DNA from 4 places in the Ferrovibrio xuzhouensis genome. Region 2 is predicted to be linked to each of the others. Evidence: predicted binding sites of a transcription regulator. Region 2 holds the regulator's gene; each other region holds the start of a gene.
What was found. The regulator LexA, encoded in region 2, represses DNA repair genes until DNA is damaged. The targets are predictions, from matches to a motif close to ATGTTCTANTTTGGTTC.
Positions count from the first base shown of each region.

Region 1: ACFOOQ_RS23095 (error-prone DNA polymerase) is a predicted target of LexA. The motif match lies at 1,719-1,735, and genes of this name have one in related genera.
Region 3: ACFOOQ_RS09180 (S24 family peptidase) is a predicted target of LexA. The motif match lies at 2,585-2,601, and genes of this name have one in related genera.
Region 4: recA (recombinase RecA) is a predicted target of LexA. The motif match lies at 2,698-2,714, and genes of this name have one in related genera.

Region 1 covers NZ_JBHRYJ010000009.1:68,321-73,163, forward strand. The annotation lists gene ACFOOQ_RS23090 (OmpA family protein) at 1-1,512, opposite strand, end outside; gene ACFOOQ_RS23095 (error-prone DNA polymerase) at 1,786-4,843, shown strand, end outside.
Region 2 covers NZ_JBHRYJ010000008.1:489-5,331, reverse strand. The annotation lists gene ACFOOQ_RS22065 (ComEC/Rec2 family competence protein) at 1-645, shown strand, start outside; gene ACFOOQ_RS22060 (PAS domain-containing protein) at 668-1,231, shown strand; gene ACFOOQ_RS22055 (type 1 glutamine amidotransferase domain-containing protein) at 1,343-1,900, shown strand; gene ACFOOQ_RS22050 (gamma-glutamylcyclotransferase family protein) at 1,940-2,419, opposite strand; gene lexA (transcriptional repressor LexA) at 2,505-3,245, opposite strand; gene ACFOOQ_RS22040 (O-acetyl-ADP-ribose deacetylase) at 3,442-3,984, opposite strand; gene ACFOOQ_RS22035 (hypothetical protein) at 4,143-4,301, shown strand; gene ACFOOQ_RS22030 (topoisomerase DNA-binding C4 zinc finger domain-containing protein) at 4,512-4,685, opposite strand; gene ACFOOQ_RS22025 (3'-5' exonuclease) at 4,651-4,843, opposite strand, start outside.
Region 3 covers NZ_JBHRYJ010000001.1:1,845,838-1,850,680, reverse strand. The annotation lists gene ACFOOQ_RS09200 (HNH endonuclease) at 1-924, opposite strand, end outside; gene ACFOOQ_RS09195 (portal protein) at 994-1,722, opposite strand; gene ACFOOQ_RS09190 (hypothetical protein) at 1,730-1,960, opposite strand; gene ACFOOQ_RS09185 (hypothetical protein) at 2,019-2,528, opposite strand; gene ACFOOQ_RS09180 (S24 family peptidase) at 2,670-3,308, shown strand; gene ACFOOQ_RS09175 (ATP-dependent DNA helicase) at 3,458-4,843, shown strand, end outside.
Region 4 covers NZ_JBHRYJ010000001.1:22,563-27,405, reverse strand. The annotation lists gene flhB (flagellar biosynthesis protein FlhB) at 1-193, shown strand, start outside; gene ACFOOQ_RS00125 (PAS domain-containing hybrid sensor histidine kinase/response regulator) at 197-2,512, shown strand; gene recA (recombinase RecA) at 2,832-3,905, shown strand; gene alaS (alanine--tRNA ligase) at 4,205-4,843, shown strand, end outside.

The DNA.
Region 1 (4,843 bases), on a different contig from region 2:
GATTGGCGCTTCGCCCTTATCAATGAACACCCGGTACAGCAACGCATCGTTACCTGGGTAGACATTGACCAGCGTATCGAGGCTGACGTCCGGCGCCTTGTTTCGGTCTGTTGGCTTGTAACGCTTATAGACCACGACTTTCGGCTTGCCGACGGGGGTGGTCTCGTTCTTGAGCACCGCGACGTGCGACAGCCCGATCAGATGCCCATTTGCCATACCGCCATATGAGGTGTCGTATAGGCCTGGAGCATAGTCAGTCGTCTTGTAATCGAACTCCTTGCCGTCGGAGAGGCGCTTGACCTCTCCACTGACGCGCGGCTTGTCAGCCAGACATGAGGCCTGAAACACGCTGTCGCTTGCGAAAGCGGATGAAATTCCAAGATTGCTGGCGATGGACTGGGTGAAGCCTTTGTGCTGCCCACCCAGCATTGCCACAGTGACGCCCGCTGATTGATCGGCGGCGACGCCGCCGAAGTCGATTTCATAGGCCTTTGGTCGGGCGACCGGCTTGGACGGCAATTCCACCTGTGTGACCGGCTTGAGCGGAGCAGCTTCTGGCTTCTCGTCACCCTTGCTCGCTGAGCCCGGGATGGCGCCGGTCTGGGCGGATGCGGTCTCGATGGAGTTGTCCACCCGGTAGAAATCGGCATTGGGCTTGCGGTTCTGCAGATAGGTGGAGAGATCTGCCTCACTCTGGATTTCCACGATCTCGACGCGCCGGTTCTTGGCACGGCCATCGTCGGTCCTGTTGTCGGCGATTGGGTATTTTTCTCCGGCCCCCTGATAGTAGAGGCGGTTCGGATTGAACCCCTGGCGACGGAAGACCTCACCAACAGCGCGGGCGCGGGCTTCGGACAGCTCTGCGTTCGCTTCGGACGAGCCGGTATCATCTGAATGGCCAACGAGCAGAATGCGCTGGTCGCGATGCTGCTCCATCCATTTCTGCCTGTCCTGGGGGGACAGGTTTTGCGGAGGATTGGTATTGACGTAGGTTTCGGCGACTGCCCGGAAGTATTGCTCGGCCTGCGGGGTCAGCTTGGCTGAACCAGGTTCGAAGTGCTCCACGCCCTCCCAAGTCGAAACCTGGCCGATACGGACATTCTGTTCCTGACCCTGGCTGTTTGTTGACTGGACAACGACATCGTCGAATTTGACGGTGACCCTATTTGCCTGAGCAATTTTCCATTGCTGGCAGCGGCGATCATCTATGTCTTTGCCAATGACATAGCCTGCCGCGCCGCCGCCTACCGCAGCCACCGCTGCCGGGGCTGCCTTACGACCGCTCAAGAAGTACGCCAACGTGCCGACCGCAATGGCACCGACGGCCGCTCCGATGTATTTGCTGCTGGATACTGAGCAGGGGTTGTCGTCACCGCCGTCGGCCGATGAAGTGCCATTTCCCGTCGTCACGCACCCGGAAACGGTTCCAGCGATCGCCAGCGCCGCGACCAGCCCGTAGCCACGGCTTCGCTTCGCGCGGTAAGTCACGCTAATTCCAAGAATATCGGCCAACTTATTCCCCCAAATAGATACCCGCCCATGACAACTATACCGCTTTTCGTTATCCCCTCAACTGCATACATATGTATTAGAGGTGGTACTCAGTTGGGCCCCGGTAATTTGCCCTTGCCGCCAAGCGGTCAATTTTTCTCAATAAATTAAGCGTTTACGCGGTCGTATATCCCGCGCGGCCTAAGTGAAGAGCGCCCTAGGAATAAGAACAAATAGAAAACACATAGCTTTCGCACTAAGAGTCAGGCCAGTTGCAGAGAGAGACGTTCAATCTTGTCCGCCTACGCCGAACTCCATGCCTTCAGCAACTTCACCTTCCTGGAGGGTGCGAGCCATGCCGAGGAACTGGTCCAGCAGGCCGCTTTCCTGGGCCTGAAGGCCATCGCAATCACCGACCGCAACACGTTCGCCGGTGTGGTCCGCGCCCATGTGGCTGCCAGGAATGCCGCCATCCAGATCATCATTGGCGCCCGGCTGGATTTCCGCGATGCCCCGAGCGTCATCTGCCTGCCAACGAATCTGGCCGCCTATAGCCGCCTCAGCCAGCTCATCTCGCTCAGCCGTCGTCGCGCCCCCAAGGGCGAGGCCGAGCTCTACTGGGCCGACCTGGTCGAGCGGCTGGACGGCCAGCAGATCATCCTGCTGGCCTCCAAACGGCTGGAGCAGGCCTTCATCAGCCAGATCGAAGCCCTGCGCGACCTGATTGGCGACAGCCTGTCTCTTGGGGTCTCCAACCTGATGCGCGGCCGCGACCGCCAGCGCATTGACCGCTGGGCCAAGGTGGCGGCCAAGGCTGGCGTCGCCATGGTCGCCGTCAATGATGTCATCTACCATCACCCGAGCCGCGCCCGCCTGCAGGATGTGCTCACGGCGACCCGGCACAGATGCACGGTCGACGAACTGGGCCTGCGCGCCGAGCCCAATGCCGAGCGATACCTGAAATCGTCTGCGCAGATGGCCAAGCTGTTCCGGGACTATCCAGAGGCACTGGCCCGCAGTGTCGAAATCGCCAGCCGCTGTCAGTTCTCCCTGTCCGAGCTCGCTTACGTCTACCCCGAGGAAAGCCGGGGCGAGAGCGCGACACCCCAGGCGGAACTCGAGCGTCTGACCTGGCTGGGCGCCAAGACCCGCTACCCGGATGGCGTACCGGCCAAGGTGCAGGCCCAGCTCGAGCATGAACTGCGGCTCATCGAACAGCTCAACTACCCGGCCTATTTCCTGACCGTCCACGAGATGGTCAAGTTCGCCCGCGACCGGGGCATCCTGTGCCAGGGGCGTGGCTCGGCCGCCAACTCAGCCGTCTGCTTCTGCCTTGGCGTCACCTCGGTCGACCCGGCCACACAGGACGTGCTGTTCGAGCGCTTCATCTCGGCCGAGCGAGCCGAGCCGCCCGACATCGACGTCGACTTCGAGCATGAGCGCCGCGAGGAGGTCATCCAGCATATCTATGAGAAGTACGGCCGCGACCGGGCGGGCATTGCCGCCACCGTCATCAGCTTTCGCTCCAAGCTCGCCATCCGCACCGTCGGCCGGGCGCTCGGCCTGTCCATGGATTCCATCAGCCGCATCTCCCGGACCATGCACTGGTGGTCCAAGGAGCGGTATTCGGCGGACTCGCTGCGGGATGCCGGTATCGACCCGGATTCCGCGCTCATCCGGACCGTGGTCGAGCTCGCCAACGAGCTGATCGGCTTCCCGCGCCATATCAGCCAGCATGTCGGCGGCTTCGTCATCACCAACGGGCCGCTGGCCGACCTGGTGCCGGTCGAGAATGCCCGCATGGCCGACCGGACCATCGTCCAGTGGGACAAGGATGACCTGGATGCGCTCGGGCTCCTGAAGATCGACGTGCTGGCGCTTGGGATGCTGACCTGCATCGCCAAATGCTTCGGCCTGCTGGAGCGGCATTACGGCAAGGCCTACGACCTGGCCTCTATCCCGCAGGACGACCCGGCCACCTATGACATGATCTGCCAGGCCGACACGGTGGGGGTTTTCCAGATCGAAAGCCGGGCGCAGATGACCATGCTGCCACGGCTGAAGCCCCGGACCTTCTATGACCTGGTCATCGAGGTCGCCATAGTCCGGCCCGGCCCCATCCAAGGCGGCATGGTGCATCCGTTCCTGAAGCGCCGTCAGGGGCTGGAGCCGGTATCCTACCCATCGGAAGCCCTGAGAGAGGTGCTCGGCAAGACCATGGGCGTGCCGCTCTTCCAGGAGCAGGCCATGAAGATTGCCATGGTCAGCGCAGGCTTCAGCGCCGGTGAGGCCGACCAGCTGCGGCGCGCCATGGCAACCTTCAAACGGACCGGCACCATCGGCAATTTCCGGGACAAGCTCATCAACGGCATGACCGAGCGTGGCTACCGGACCGAGTTCGCCGAGCAGGTCTTCAGCCAGATCGAGGGCTTCGGCGAATACGGCTTCCCGGAAAGCCATGCCGCCAGCTTTGCCCTGCTGGCCTATGCATCGAGCTGGCTGAAATGCCATTACCCGGCTGCCTTCACCGCTGCCATCCTGAATGCCCAGCCGATGGGCTTCTATTCGCCCAGCCGCCTGGTCATCGATGCCAGGGACCATGGCGTCGAAGTGCGGCCCATCGACGTCAACTACAGCTGTTGGGACAACACCCTGGAGCCGACCGCCGGGCGCCATGGGCATGCCCTGCGGCTCGGCTTCCGCCAGATCAAGGGCTTCCGGCAGGACGATGCCGAGCGGCTGACCGATGCCCGCAATGATGGCTACAGCGCCATCCGGGACATCTGGCGGCAGGCGGGCCTGATACCGGCCGTGCTGGAGCGGCTGGCCCGGGCAGACGCCTTCGGTTCGCTGGGCCTCGACCGCCGGTCGGCGCTCTGGGCCATCAAGGGCCTGAGCGATGCCCCTCTGCCACTGTTCGACTTCGCAGAGACCGTCATCCCGGCCAGCAGCAACCTGCCGCCGGTCGAGACCGGGCCAGAGCCGGAGATCCAGCTGCCGCGGCTGACTACCGGCGAGAATGTCATCCAGGATTACCGCGAGACGTCGCTAACGCTCCGGCCGCATCCGCTCGGCCTGCTACGGCCTCAGCTGAAGGAGCAGAAGCTCGCTCAGGCGCGCGACCTGATGACTTTGCCCGACGGCAAGAAGGTCCGCGTCGGCGGCCTGGTGCTGGTACGTCAGCGGCCAGGCACGGCATCCGGCGTCATCTTCGCCACCATCGAAGACGAGACCGGCACGGCCAATATCATCATCTGGCCGCGGACCTTTGAGGCCTACCGCAAGCAGGTTTTGGCGGCCCGGCTGATGATTGTCGAGGGCAAGCTGCAGCGTGAAGGCATCGTCATCCATG
Region 2 (4,843 bases):
CTGTGGCTCTGCCTGTGGCGACGGGCCTGGCGCTGGCTCGGTCTTGCCGGCCTGGCACTCGGCAGCGTCTCGCCCTGGCTGGTGCCGGTGCCGGACCTGCTGATCGGCAACGACGGTCGGCTGATCGCCGCGCGCGCCGGCGATGGCGTGCATTTCTATCTCAGCGGCAGCGTGCCGCCGCGCAGCTTTGCCGGCGAAGTCTGGTGGCAGCGTCTCGGCGCACCGCCGCTTTATCCCTGGCCGGCCTTGCGTCGCAACGACACCGAGGGACGCAGCGGCGTCGACGGGTCCGTGCGCTGCGATCCCGACGGCTGCGCCTGGCGCCATGACGGCTTTCTGGTTGCCCTGCCGAAACGGCCGCAGGCGATCACCGAGGATTGCCGCCATGCCGATGCGGTGATCGCCCAGCAACTGGCGATCCGCTATCGCTGTCCGGCCGCCCGCGTGGTGATCGACCGTTTTGATCTGCGGCGCTCAGGTGCGCATACGCTATTCCTCGACCGCCAGACCGGCCTGCGCGTGGTGACCGTGGCGGAAAGCCGCGGCCGGCGGCCCTGGGCGCTGTTGCAGGGCCATGGGCTGCCCGGCAGTGCGGATACGGATGAAGCGGGATCGCCTCGCAATCATTTTTCTGTATCGCCCTGAAAGCCTGTGTCAGACTCGCCGCATGATCTTCGGCCCCGGGCGTGGCTCGGATACCAGGACGGGTTTCTGCGATGAGTTGCCGGCGGATACGATCCGCTCCGGCCGGCTCCGCGATGTCTACGCCTACTGGCTGGACCTCAGGCAGTCCCTCGGCCATCTGCCGGGGCGCCAGCATATCGATCCGCTGGCGCTGCGGCTGCATCTGCCGTTCCTGTGGATGGTGGATGCCGTGCCGGCGGAGCGGGGCATGCGTTATCGCTACCGCCTGATCGGCACCGAAATCGTGGCGGCACGTGGCGGCGATGATACCGGAAAATTCGTCGACGAGGTAAACCGTGAACTCGCCGGCCGCCAGGATGTCAGCGCCCGCTTCGCTCTCGTGTTGCTCAATGGCCGGGCGCACTGGCGGCTGGGCCCGCCGCTGTGGGTCAACATCATCGGCGATCGCGCGCCCTATATCGAGAATATCTACATGCCGCTGGCCGGCGAAGACGGCGCGCCCGGCATCGTGCTGGCGGTGAATGCCTATTTCGACCACAGCCTGCGCGAGATCGCGCTCTACGGCATGCGCCGGGAAACGCCGTAATCTCGCGGTTTTCTCCGGGCGCCGCAGACATTGTGGCTTTTGCCTGCCATGGCGGAACCGATCCGCCGCCGACCCGTTCCGTACGGACAGGCAGCAGACAGGAGCCACATCATGACGGACATCAGGAAATCCCGGATTCTCATCATCGCCACCAACGGCTTCGAGCAATCGGAACTGACAGTGCCGCGCGACCGCCTGAAGGAAGCCGGCGCCACGGTCGAGGTGGCCTCGCCGGACGGCAAGGCGATCCGCGGCTGGAAGGACAAGGACTGGGGTGACAAGGTCGAGGTCGATCTCGCGCTCTCGGCGGTGAAGCCGGACCAGTATGATGCGCTGGTGATTCCCGGCGGCCAGATGAACCCCGATACGCTGCGTCTCGACGATGCCGCGATGGGGCTGGTGAAAAGCTTCATCTCCGGCGGCAGGATCGTCGCGGCGATCTGCCATGGCCCGTGGCTGCTGGTCGAAGCCGGCGTGGTGCGCGACCGTCAGGTCACGTCCTGGAAGTCGATCAAAACCGATGTCAGCAATGCCGGCGGGCACTGGGTCGACAAGGCGGTGGTGAACGACAACGGCATCATCACCAGCCGCTCGCCAAAGGACCTCGACGCCTTCGTCGGCAAGATCATCGAGGAGGTGCAGGAGGGCAAGCACAAGCGCGCCGCCTGACCTTAATTCGATAAGGCGTGAGGGCGGCGTCGCCGGCCCTCACTCGCCGCAGCAGGCCTGGGCTTCGAGTACGGCGAGATAGTCGGCAGGCAGCAGGTCGCGGCCGGCCAGCAGATGCGCCAGGTAGTCCCGGTGTGGCAGCAGGTCGGTCGTGGCCACGTTTTCCGCAATATAGGTGATCGCCTGCACCGGCCGGCCGTCGCCGCCGAACACGGTGATCGGCTGGCGGCGATACTGGCCGGTGGCGACGCCCTCGTATTCGTCGAGTACATCGAGGCCGGCCGGCAGCATGCGGTTGATGGTGCCGAAGACCCGGCCGCCGGCAAGGGGCAGGATGTTGGCGGCGCCGGCGCCGTTGAACTTCGCCCAGGGCTTGTTGAAAGCGAGCCGCCAGTCGGGCAGGGCGGCCAGCAGGCGCTGTTCGACCGCGACGCCGCGCGGAGTCAGCCGGTCATCGGCCAGCCGCGCCGGATTCATGTTGGAGCCGTAGGCGAAATACCAGATCGGTGCGGCGGTCATCGCGGCGCTGTCCTGCGGGCAAAAAAGAAACGGGGCGCATTGCTGCGCCCCGCGATCATAGTCCCGGCGATGCCGGTATCGTCAATCAGTAGCGGCGCAGCAGGCCGACCAGGCGGCCCTGCACCTTGACCCGGTCGGGGCCGAAGATGCGCGTCTCATAGGCCGGATTGGCGGCTTCCAGCGCCACCGAGTTGCCCTTGCGGCGCAGGCGCTTCAGCGTCACTTCCTGGTCGTCGACCAGCGCCACCACGATGGTGCCGTTGTCGGCATTCTCGCTGCGCTGGATGATCACCGTGTCGCCATCCATGATGCCGGCATCGACCATCGAGTCGCCGGCCACTTCCAGCGCATAATGCTCGCCGTTGCCGAGCAGGCCGATCGGCACGTCGATCTGCGTGCTCATGTCGCGCAGCGCCTCGATCGGCGTACCGGCGGCGATGCGGCCATAGAGCGGCAGGGTGACGATGTCGCGGGCGTTGTAGGGATTGACCGTCACCGGCGTGCCCGGCATCGGCTTGTCGCTGCTCTCGACGGCGCGCGGCATCATGCGGTTGCGCGGGGTGGCGCTGCGCTGCGCGACGGCACCGACACCGCCGCGGATCGGTACCGCCGAGTCCGGCAGGCGCAGCACTTCCAGCGCGCGGGCACGATGGGCAAGCCGGCGGATGAAGCCGCGTTCCTCCAGGCCGGTCACCAGACGGTGGATGCCGGACTTGGATTTCAGCTTCATCGCCTCCTTCATTTCCTCGAAAGAGGGCGAGACGCCGGTGGTTTCCAGCTTGTCGTGAATGTAGAGCAGCAGGTCGTGCTGCTTGCGGGTCAGCATAGAGGTGCCTCCTCGATATCCGCCGCCGGCCGGTGGGTCCTGTTGCCCGCAGGCTGGGCATCAGCGGCTGCGGCGGTCGGCCCGTGGACTGGCGGCATGAACGCGAAATCCACGAAATGTTCTAATGAGGTTCTGCATACGGGTCAAGTATTTTTTCCACAGGCAGGGCCGCGGCCCCTCTATATCTTGATATTGTTTATCCCATGTTCCCCGTATTTTGTGGTTCGGGGTCGGCGAGGGCTGCCTCATAGAGGGCAACAGCCTCGGCCGAGAAGCAGACAAAGACAATCTGTTCCGGGCGCGGTTCGCGGGCAACGAATCGGCGGACTTCCGCCACCGCGATCCCGGTCGCGGCCTGCAGCGGGTAACCGTAGATGCCGGTCGAGATGGCGGGGAAGGCGATGCTGCCGAGCCGGTGCAGGCGGGCGAGCTCGAGGCTGTTGCGATAGCAGGCGGACAATAATCCGGACTCGCCGCGCCGGCCGCCTTGCCAGACCGGCCCCACCGTGTGAATCACATGGCGGGCGGGCAGGCGATAGCCGCCGGTGATGCGGGCCTCGCCGGTCGGGCAGCCACCGAGCGTGCGGCATTCCGACTGCAGGGCGGGGCCAGCCGCACGGTGGATGGCGCCATCGACACCGCCGCCGCCAAGCAGGCTTTCATTCGCCGCGTTGACGATGGCATCGACCGCGAGTCTGGTGATGTCGCCGGTTTCGATGCGGATGCGGGGCGCGGCCATGGCGGCATCCTAGCGAATCCGCGATTTTCCGGCGACTCGCCGGGAAAGCATCGGCGCCGCCGTTGTTTACGCTTCCCTAACCATGGGAAACGACAATGACAGCAAGGCCTTGCGATGCAGCCTTGCCGCCCTGCCGGCCATCGTTTAACCGGGGCGAGATGAGCGATCCGACCAGAGCACCCGAGCTGAACCTGAAACCGCGCCGCGCCGCCAGCGCGCAAAGCGCGGCGCAGGCCTATGGCACGACGCAGGCACAGGCCGCGCCCGGCCGTCCGGTTGTGGATCATCCTACGACCTGCTTTATCATATTGAAATGAAAGCATTTTTTCTAAGTGATTCCAGAGGTGGTGCCGGGATTGGGGATCGGCATTTAGTGCGCTATTGTGATGGTCACGAGCGATCATCGGCGCGCGCAGTGAATTCCTTTGATGCACGGCGCTCAATTCAATCCCTTCCGGCTCAGGCTTCTATCTCGCCGATTCGGTGGAGCCTCTGGAGCCGTCCGCGAGCCGGTTCCGGCTAGATGATCAACCGGGCAACTTCTGCCTCCGAGTTGCGCCACCCTCAGTGCCTCCGTCAAGGGCAGCGGTAGTCTTGCAGGAAGGATAACCCGAGCAAGCCAGGAACGGTTGATATGCTCCGCCGGAACGAACGACCATCGATCCATCACCACAGGTGGGACAATAATCTCCAACTGACATCGGGCGTGCGATCCTCACCCGATTGGACGGTGCCCCCCGCACGGGAACTTTCCACCGAGATGTTGCGCTTGAAATTACAACGAGGGTGGGTGCTGCATGCCTCGAAGGGGCCATATTGGCCGTCGTACCGCTTCATGGTGCCGCAGCCGCACTTCGGG
Region 3 (4,843 bases), on a different contig from region 2:
ATAATTATCCCACCGCCACTGGAGTGCTTTCTTGTGCGGGAAACTATCCATCATGCGCAAATTATCCACTGTTAGACGAATCCGTTCTCGCGAAAACCCGCTTCGGGAAATGATGTCGAAGGAATCTGGATTGATAGAGAAAACATTCGCATCAAACAGTCTATGGTGCGTGGCGCAGAGCACTAGTCCATTTCGGGGATCATTAGATCCATCATTTTCGACAGGAATAATATGGGCCGCCTCCAATCCTGATAAAATATCGAAGTCGCAAACCGCGCATCTTGCCCCCTGGGCATAGAAAACATCCTTCCTGAATTTCTCCTGCTTCTCCCGAGCCTTCACCAACCTGTAGTGACTCACCAAATTATTGGCGAATGAACTAAAATCAGTTGCTTGATCGAAAGGATTCGAGCCCATCGTTACTGACAAATGTGCAATGAAATTTTCTTCAGTTTTATATTGTGAATTCTGAACTCTCTCACTGGAGAGAGACATTGTTGTCCCACGCATGTGATACTTCGGATTAAAGCCAAAGTTATCCACGAAGTCACTCCAGCCGTATGAGATCATCTCCCCTTGAAGCAATATGATTATTGGGAAACGATTCTCCCCCCATATACGGGCGGATAGCTCATGACACATACCTGAAGTGCGGTGCAATACTTGGCCGGCATATCTAAAATCCGTACTCTCAAGAAGCATAAGAAAGTCACCGGTTTTCATATTACGGAGCACAATCTCCGCCCCTGCCGGTATACCCCATATCTGAAAACCGGTCGGCGCCAAGTCATTTAGCTTTGCTCGAACATCTAGCAACTCATGCGGCGCTAAATGCTGAATATGGGATTCAATGTCTTCATATTTGAATCGCTTCAATCCTTCAGAGCTACTTCCCAAACTTTTTGGGAAATCTCTCGCCGTCATTCGTTCTCCTACGTGTTGGTAATAGATAGTCATAGTGCTTATTCCCTTTAATTTAGCAGGGTATATACACTATTTCGTCTTCCCCGTCGCCTTGTCGAAGCTGCGCAGGCCGGCCATGCCGAGCATGGCGAGCACCAGTTCGAACAGGCCGTCGGTCTGAATCTCCGGCGGCCGCACCCCGGGGAACCACAGCGCCGCCGCCCAGAGGAAGACCGGATGGCCGAGATAAGCCCAGCCGACGGCCGCCGCGCAGATCCAGCCGACCGCCGGGCGCCAGCCGGCGACGAAGACCGAACGGTGCGTCGCCTCGATCTTGTTCAGCTCGACCTGCAGTTCGGCGGGATGCTGCCTGAGGCGCTCCAGCACGGCCTGGGCCTGCAGGCGTTCATCGTCGGAAGTGAACAGCTCGACACTGAGATTCGAACGATCGAACTGCGCCTGCAGCAGCTCGGCGGCAGCATCGAGTTCGGCGGCTGCCGCACCCTGGTGCTCCGGCGCAATGTCACGGCCGGGCCGGAAGGCAAACCAGCGCGACCACGGCGGCGCCAGCTGCGCCAGCAGACTGGCGGCGAGCTGGTCGACCGCATCGGCGGCGGTCGCATCGTAGAGCTTGTCGCCGGCAGCCTGCTGGCCCGGCGCAGCCGCGGTCACGGCACTGCGCCGCACCGGCAGGGCATAATCGTAGCAATCCTGCCACAGGCCGGACCAGACCTGCTGGCGGCCGCGGGCGCGGCCGAGGCGCCGGCGCAGAGCGGCGGCATCGGGCTGAGCGGGAATGCGGGGATCGGTCATCGTCATGGCTGCCTCAGTCGCCGATCAGCCGCTTCGGCGCGCCGGCCCCGGCATTGGCATTGCCGGCCGCGCTGTCGAGGCCGCGCCAGGAGGTGGCGATGGTGTCGCCCTGGGCCCGCCGGCGCCGCTCGCGCGCCGCCTCGGCGGCCAGATCGGTCGCGCTCGGCTGCTCCGGCTCCGGCGGCAGGGGTGGTGGCGGCGCGGGCGGCGGAGGCGGCGGCGACGATCCGAACAGACCACCCATGACGGGGTTCCTTTCCTGCTGGCGCTGCGGTGGGCAGGCGCCCCGGCCGAAATCCGGCTCAGGCGGCCTTATCCACGAAATGTTCTGATGAGGTGGATTTATAGAACAAAAGAGGTTCATTGTCAAGGGAAATTTTCCGCAAATGCTGATATGGTTCCCATGGTGTTCTTATTGTCCAGCTTTGCAACCCGATCAGGCGTTTGACCGTCTCGACACAGGAAAACGGCAGCGGTGGCGCCAGCCGGCGCGGCGGTTCGACGACCGGCACAGTTAGTGCGCAATGCCCGGTCCGGCGCAGGTGCCCGGCCAAGTCGGCCTCCCGTGGCCAGGCCGGAAAAGCCCGCAAAACCAGCCAATGCGACAACGGATCGACGCCTATCCAGCCCTCCGGCAGCCGCAGGTAGGCACAGCAGTGGCGGAACCCCGGCTTGAGAAGCCGCAGCCAGGGCAGGGCCGTCTGGTCGGCGAAGACCACCACCGCCCGATCAGCACTCGTGGCGGCGCTGGCGGCCGCATCTGCCACTGGAACAAAGCGCGATATATCCGTATGCGCGAAAGAATGTTTCATGGGAGCGCCGGATGTCTGGAAGAACAGGGTGTAAATACCCGCGGCGATAGACCCTTATATTCCTATATTGTTCTTATGTCAAACACAAAATAAGTGAATATTCCTGTAGCCAAAACCCGGGAATTGCAAGACAATGTTCCCATGCTTACCCATAAGGCGATCTGGGCCGCGCTCGACGGCCTGGCCGAGAAATACGGGCTGACGGCGTCCGGTCTGGCCCGCAAGGCCGGGCTCGACCCCACCACCTTCAACCGCAGCAAACGGATTTCCCGCGACGGCAAGCAGCGCTGGCCGTCGACCGAGTCGATTTCCAAGGTGATCGACGCCACCGGCGCCAGCGTCGCCGAGTTCATGGACCTGCTGAGCGAGAATGGCGGTGGCAGCCGGATCGGCCACCGCATCCCGCTGATCGGTCTCGCTCAGGCCGGATCGGCCGGCTATTTCGACGACGGCGGCTTTCCGGTCGGCGAAGGCTGGGAGAAAATCCCCTTCCCAGATCTCGGCGATCCCAATGCCTATGCGCTGGAGATCAGCGGCGACAGCATGCTGCCGGTCTATCGCGACGGCGACATCGTCATCGTCTCGCCGGCGCAGAACAACCCGAGCCGCGGCGACCGCATCATCGCTAAGACCATGCAGGGCGAAGTGATGTGCAAGATCCTGACGCGCAAAACCCTGACCCGCATCGAGCTGAGTTCGTTCAACCCGGCGCATCCCGACCGCAGCTTTGACACCCAGGACCTCGCCTGGATGCACCGCGTCGTCTGGGCGTCGCAGTAGCATCTTTATTGTTGTCGTCATGGCCGGGCTTGACCCGGCCATCCACGGGCGAGGAGTCTCGCTGGCATTGCAAACGAGATCACCGGCTTTTTCGTGGATGGCCGGGTCAAGCCCGGCCATGACGCCGGTTTTCTGGTAGACGTGAACCCATGACCGACACACCCGATCTCTCCGCCGCCCTGGCCCGGCTGCCGGCCCTGGTGGCCGGCGGCGGCGTGGCCTGGTGGGCGGAAGCCGGTCGGGTCGAGAAGATCACGCCTGATGCTGCCGCGCGCCGCGCCCGGGCGACACCGCCCCTGCTGGTGCACGGCAAGGCGACGGCGGCGCGGCTCGGTGTCGAACCCTTCCCGTCGCTCGACCTGCTCGACCTGTTTGCCTTCGTGCGCCCGGCGCGTTTCTGCCTGCCGACCGCCCATGGCCTGCTCGACCGCGTCGGGCTCGATGCCGCCGACGACGAGGAGGCCGCGCAGTATCTGCACGAGGCCGCCGCCATCCTGCTGGCCGAACTGCCGCAGCAGCAGCCGCGCAGCCTACGTCGTGCCGCGCGGCTGGCACAGACGCTCAACAAGGCCGGCTGGTCCTGGGCGCCCTGGCTGCTCGACGCCTTCGGACCGGTGCTTGCCAATGTGCCGGCCGGCGGCGCCGGCGGCCTCGACATCTGGCAGGAACTGCCCGAATGGGTCGACTATGCGCCGCCGCCGCCGCCCGATACCCAGAGCGTGTCGGCCGCTGAAGCGCGCGAACGGCTGGCCCGCCTGCTCGGACGCAATCCGCAGGGACCGGCCGCGGAGCTGCGCGAGGCCCAGGCCGATTATGCCGCGACCACCGCGCAGGCCTTCGCGCCGCGCGAGGCGGTCGGCATGCCCGAGATGGTGCTGGCCGAGGCCGGTACCGGCATCGGCAAGACGCTCGGCTATATCGCGCCGGCCAGCGTCTGGGCCGAGAAGAACGGCGGCAGCGTCTGGCTGTCGACCTATACCAAGAACCTGCAGCGGCAACTCGACCGCGAACTTGACCGGCTGTTCCCCGATCCGGCCGAGAAGGCCGCCAAGGTCGTCATCCGCAAGGGCCGCGAGAATTATCTCTGCCTGCTGAATCTGGAAGATGCCGCCCAGGGCGGCGCGGCTCGGCCGCAGGACCTGGTGCCGCTGGCGCTGGTGGCGCGCTGGGCCGGGGCGACGCGAGACGGCGATCTGGCCGGCGGCGACTTTCCCGCCTGGGCCGTCGACCTGCATGGCCGGGCACGCACGGTCGGGCTGACCGACCAGCGTGGCGAGTGCATCCATGCCGGCTGTCCGCATTACCGCAAATGCTTCATCGAACGCAGCGTGCGCAAGTCGCGCAAGGCCGAGATGGTGATCGCCAACCATGCGCTCGTCATGATCCAGGCCGCGATGGGAGAAGACGACAGCCAGAAACCCCTGCGCTACGTCTTCGACGAGGGCCATCACCTGTTCGAGGCCGCCGACAGCGCCTTTGCCGCCCATCTGACCGGACAGGAAGCGATCGAACTGCGCCGCTGGCTGCGCGGCCCC
Region 4 (4,843 bases), on a different contig from region 2:
CCCACCGCTGGCCCGTGCCCTGTTCAAGGTCGAGATCGACGACCCGATCCCCTTCGAGCTCTATCGCACGGTGGCGGAGGTGATTTCCTATATCATGCGGCTCAAGCAGGGTATCCAGGCCCAGTACGAGCCCAGCAAGGAGCCGATTCCGGAGCCGGGCTCCGCTGAAGCGCTGGCCCAGGCGGGGCGCTGACGCATGCTGACACATCTATCCGGGTTGCTGGCGGGCGGCATCGGCCGGCAGGCGCAGCTGGTTGCCGAGACCGGGCCGTTTGCCCGGGCGCTGACGCGCGACGGCCGGGTGGTTGCCGCCAATGCCGCCTATCGCGCGCTGGTGTCGCGCCTCGATGCCGAGCCGGTGGAGGCGGTCGAGCTGCCGCCGCCCGGGCAACTGCTGGCCGGAAATGCCGAAGCGGCGACGATCCTGCAGCGGCTGGCGATGCAGACTGCCGCCGGCGCGGTGCGGGAGAATATCGGCATCACGGTTGCCGGCGCCGACCTGCTGTTTCAGGTGATCGCCAGCCCGATGGCGCAGATGCCGGGGCTGACGATCTGGGATATCGAGGATATCTCGACGCGGCAGGACGACCTGCAGACCGCCCTGCGCCAGCGCGACGAGCTGGCGGCCTTTATCGACAATGCCCCGGTCGGCCTCTATTCGGTGCGGCCCGACGGGCAGCTCGTCTTCGTCAACCGCACGCTGGCCGCCTGGCTGGGCAGCAGCCCGGAAGGCATCGTCGCCACGGGCACCGGTCTGGCGGATATCCTGCAGCACGCCGAGGCCCGCGAAGGCGAGACGATGACGCCGGAATGGGAAGGCGGCGAGGCCAAGCTGCGCCCCGCCGGCAGCGGCGAGGCGGCCGGCTTCCGCCTGGTCGGCGTCAGCCAGACGGCGATCCGCGATGCCGAAGGCCATGCCACCCGCTTCAGCGCCGTCGTGCATGACCTGGGCCTCGAACTGCGCCAGCGCGGCACCCTGCGCCCGGTCGAGGCCGAGTTCCGCCGCTTCTTCGACCAGGCGCCGATCGGCATCCTGGTCCTCGACGGCGGCGGCGCGATCCGCGAGGCCAATGCTGCCTTCGCCGCCCTGTGGGGCCGCGACGACTGGCTCGGCCAGCGGCTGGTCGACCTGGTGCGCGAGGAGGATGCGCTGGCCCTGACCCGGCATCTGGTCGCCGTGCGCCGTGGCGAGACCTTCGGCCGGCCGCTCGAAGTCGGGCTGGCCGGCCCGCGCGAACGCATGGTGGAGATGATCGCCGCTACCTCGGCCGAACGCGAGGACGGCCAGTCGGCCCAGCTCGTCTATCTGGTCGACACCACCGACCAGCGCAGCCTGCAGAGCCAGTTTCACCAGAGCCAGAAGATGCAGGCGGTCGGCCAGCTTGCCGGCGGCATCGCGCATGACTTCAACAACCTGCTGACGGCAATGATCGGCTTCTGCGACCTGCTGCTGCAGCGCCATCAGCCGGGCGACCAGTCTTTCGCCGATGTCATGCAGATCAAGCAGAATGCCAGCCGTGCCGCCAACCTGGTGCGCCAGCTGCTCGCCTTCTCGCGCCAGCAGACCTTGGTGCCGAAACTGCTCGATATCACCGACGTGCTGGCCGACCTGCGCAACCTGATCGGCCGGCTGATCGGCGAGACCATCGCCCTGAAGATGGTGCACGGGCGCGATCTCGGCCTCGTCAAGGTCGACCAGGGCCAACTCGAACAGGTCATCATCAATCTTGCCGTCAATGCCCGCGATGCCATGACCGATGGCGGCGAGCTGGCGATCCGCACCGCCAACCGGCATATCGAGCAGGCGATGCCGCTGGGTGCCGAGACGGTGCCGCCGGGCAATTATATCTGCGTCGAGGTCAGCGATACCGGCCACGGCATCGCGCCGGAGAATATCGGCAAGATCTTCGATCCGTTCTTCACCACCAAGGCGGTCGGGGCGGGCACCGGGCTCGGCCTGTCGACGGTCTACGGCATCATCAAGCAGACCGGCGGCTTCATCCATGTCGACAGCGAGAAGGACAGTGGCGCCTGCTTCCGCATCTTCCTGCCGCGCCACCATCCGACGGTCGAGGAACTGGCGGTCGCGCGCGACGACGGCCGCAGCGATCCGCGCGACCTGACCGGCCAGGGTCTGGTGCTGCTGGTCGAGGACGAGGATGCGGTGCGCAGCTTTGCGGCGCGGGCGTTGCGCAACAAGGGCTATACCGTCATCGAGGCGGCGTCCGGCGAACAGGCGCTGGCCCTGCCGGCGGAACAGCTCGAGCGGGTCGAGTTGCTGATCTCCGACGTGGTGATGCCCAATCTCGACGGCCCGGCACTGGCGGCCGAACTGCGCCGGCGCCGGCCGCTGCTCAAGATCCTGTTCATCTCCGGCTATGCCGAGGACAGCCTGCGCAACAACATGGCGAAGTCCGCCCATGTGAACTTCCTGCCCAAGCCGTTCTCGCTCAGCCAGCTGGCCGGCAAGGTCAAGGAAGTGATGGGAGAGGTGGTCCGGCCGGGCGTCTGAGCCCGGGCATCTGAGCCCGTGGAATCATATATTTAAAAGTGATTATCCAGTCGTATTGACGACTGAAGGTGGATTTTTTGCTATAAAATTAAGCGGAAATCCCGCTCCCGCGCCGCCGGATTCGCGCTCCTGTGCCGCCGGCCCGGCAGACCGGAAACTCCGGCAAACACTCGTGTACTCAGCGGGAACAGAACAAAAATATCCAGCGAATACGGGGTCTTGCCGATTTCTCTGGACAATGGCAACAAGATGGGAACATATAGGGTCAGAACAGCGTATCGTTGCAATTCCACCAGCCCCATGAAAGGATGCAGCCGCAATGTCGACCGCAAGTCTTCGCCTCGTGGATAAAGAGAACATGGATAAGAGTAAGGCGCTGGAAGCCGCGCTGTCGCAGATCGACCGCACCTTCGGCAAGGGTTCGGTGATGAAACTCGGCTCGCGCCCGATCGTCGAGATCGAGTCGGTCTCGACCGGCTCGCTCGGGCTCGACATCGCGCTGGGCATCGGCGGCCTGCCGCGCGGCCGCATCGTCGAGGTCTACGGGCCGGAAAGTTCGGGCAAGACCACCATCGCCCTGCATGTGGTGGCCGAGGCCCAGAAGAAGGGCGGCACCTGCGCCTTCATCGACGCCGAGCACGCGCTCGACCCGGGGTACGCCCGCAAGCTGGGCGTGAATGTCGGGGAATTGCTAATTTCCCAGCCGGATACCGGCGAACAGGCGCTCGAGATCGCCGATACCCTGGTGCGTTCCGGCGCCATCGACGTGCTGGTCATCGACTCGGTCGCCGCCCTGGTGCCGAAGGCGGAACTGGAAGGCGAGATGGGCGACAGCCTGCCCGGCCTGCAGGCCCGTCTGATGAGCCAGGCGCTCCGCAAGCTGACCGCCTCGATCTCCAAGTCGAACACCATGGTGATCTTCATCAACCAGATCCGCATGAAGATCGGTGTGATGTTCGGCAACCCGGAGACCACCACCGGCGGCCATGCGCTGAAATTCTATGCCTCGGTCCGCCTCGATATCCGCCGCATCGGTGCCATCAAGGTGCGCGACGAGGTGGTCGGCAACCAGACCCGGGTCAAGGTGGTCAAGAACAAGGTGGCGCCCCCGTTCAAGGTGGTCGATTTCGACATCATGTACGGCGAGGGCATCTCCAAGACCGGCGAGCTGATCGACCTTGGCGTCAAGGCCAATGTGGTCGAGAAATCCGGCTCGTGGTTCTCCCACGACAGCACGCGGATCGGCCAGGGCCGCGAGGCTGCCAAGCAATTCCTCAAGGAAAATCCGGAAGTTGCCGAAAAGATCGAAGCCGCGATCAAGGCCAACGCCGGAATCGTCGCCGCCGCCATCGATGCTGGCGCGGAAGCCGACGAAACGGAGGATGCCGATTGATCTTTCCCCTCGGGCCGCTATTTGGCGGCCTATGAGTTCTCTCCTCCATGGGAACCCCGGCACCGGACCTCGGTGCCGGGGTTTTTTTTGCCCTCCGGCCCTGTCCGGCGGGGCATTTTCGCCTTTTGCTGAGGCAGTTAGCCCCTTGCCGGCTGGCTGGACAGGGGGGAGGCGGGACGCTAATTAAGTCGCTTCGCCGGAGGTGATATCCGGCCCATGATACGGAACTGTACCAAAGCTGCCCGGGGCCCCGATCGGGGTGCGGCCGCCGGGTGCGACGAACCAAGGGTATGAAGCCAATGTCCTCCGCCAGCGATATCCGGCAGGCCTTTCTCGACTATTTCGCCAAAGCCGGGCACCAGGTGGTCGACTCCTCGCCGCTGGTGCCGCGCAACGACCCGACCCTGATGTTCACCAATGCCGGCATGGTGCAGTTCAAGAATGTCTTCACCGGCCAGGAGAAGCGCCCCTACACCCGCGCCGCGACCTCGCAGAAATGCGTCCGCGCCGGCGGCAAGCACAACGATCTCGACAATGTCGGCTATACCGCCCGGCACCACACCTTCTTCGAGATGCTCGGCAATTTCTCGTTCGGCGATTATTTCAAGGACGAGGCGATTCCGTTCGCCTGGAACCTGATCACCAGGGAATACGGCCTGCCCAAGGACAAGCTCTGGGTCACCGTCTATCACGACGACGATCAGGCCTTTGATATCTGGAAAAAGATCGGCGTAGCCGAGGATCGCATCGTACGCATCGCCACTTCGGACAATTTCTGGGCGATGGGCGATACCGGCCCCTGCGGTCCCTGCTCGGAAATTTTCTACGACCATGGCGACAAGGTCTGGGGCGGCCCGCCGGGCAGCCCGGATGCCGATGGCGACCGCTATATCGAGATCTGGAACCTGGTGTTCATGCAGTTCGAGCAGGTCAGCAAG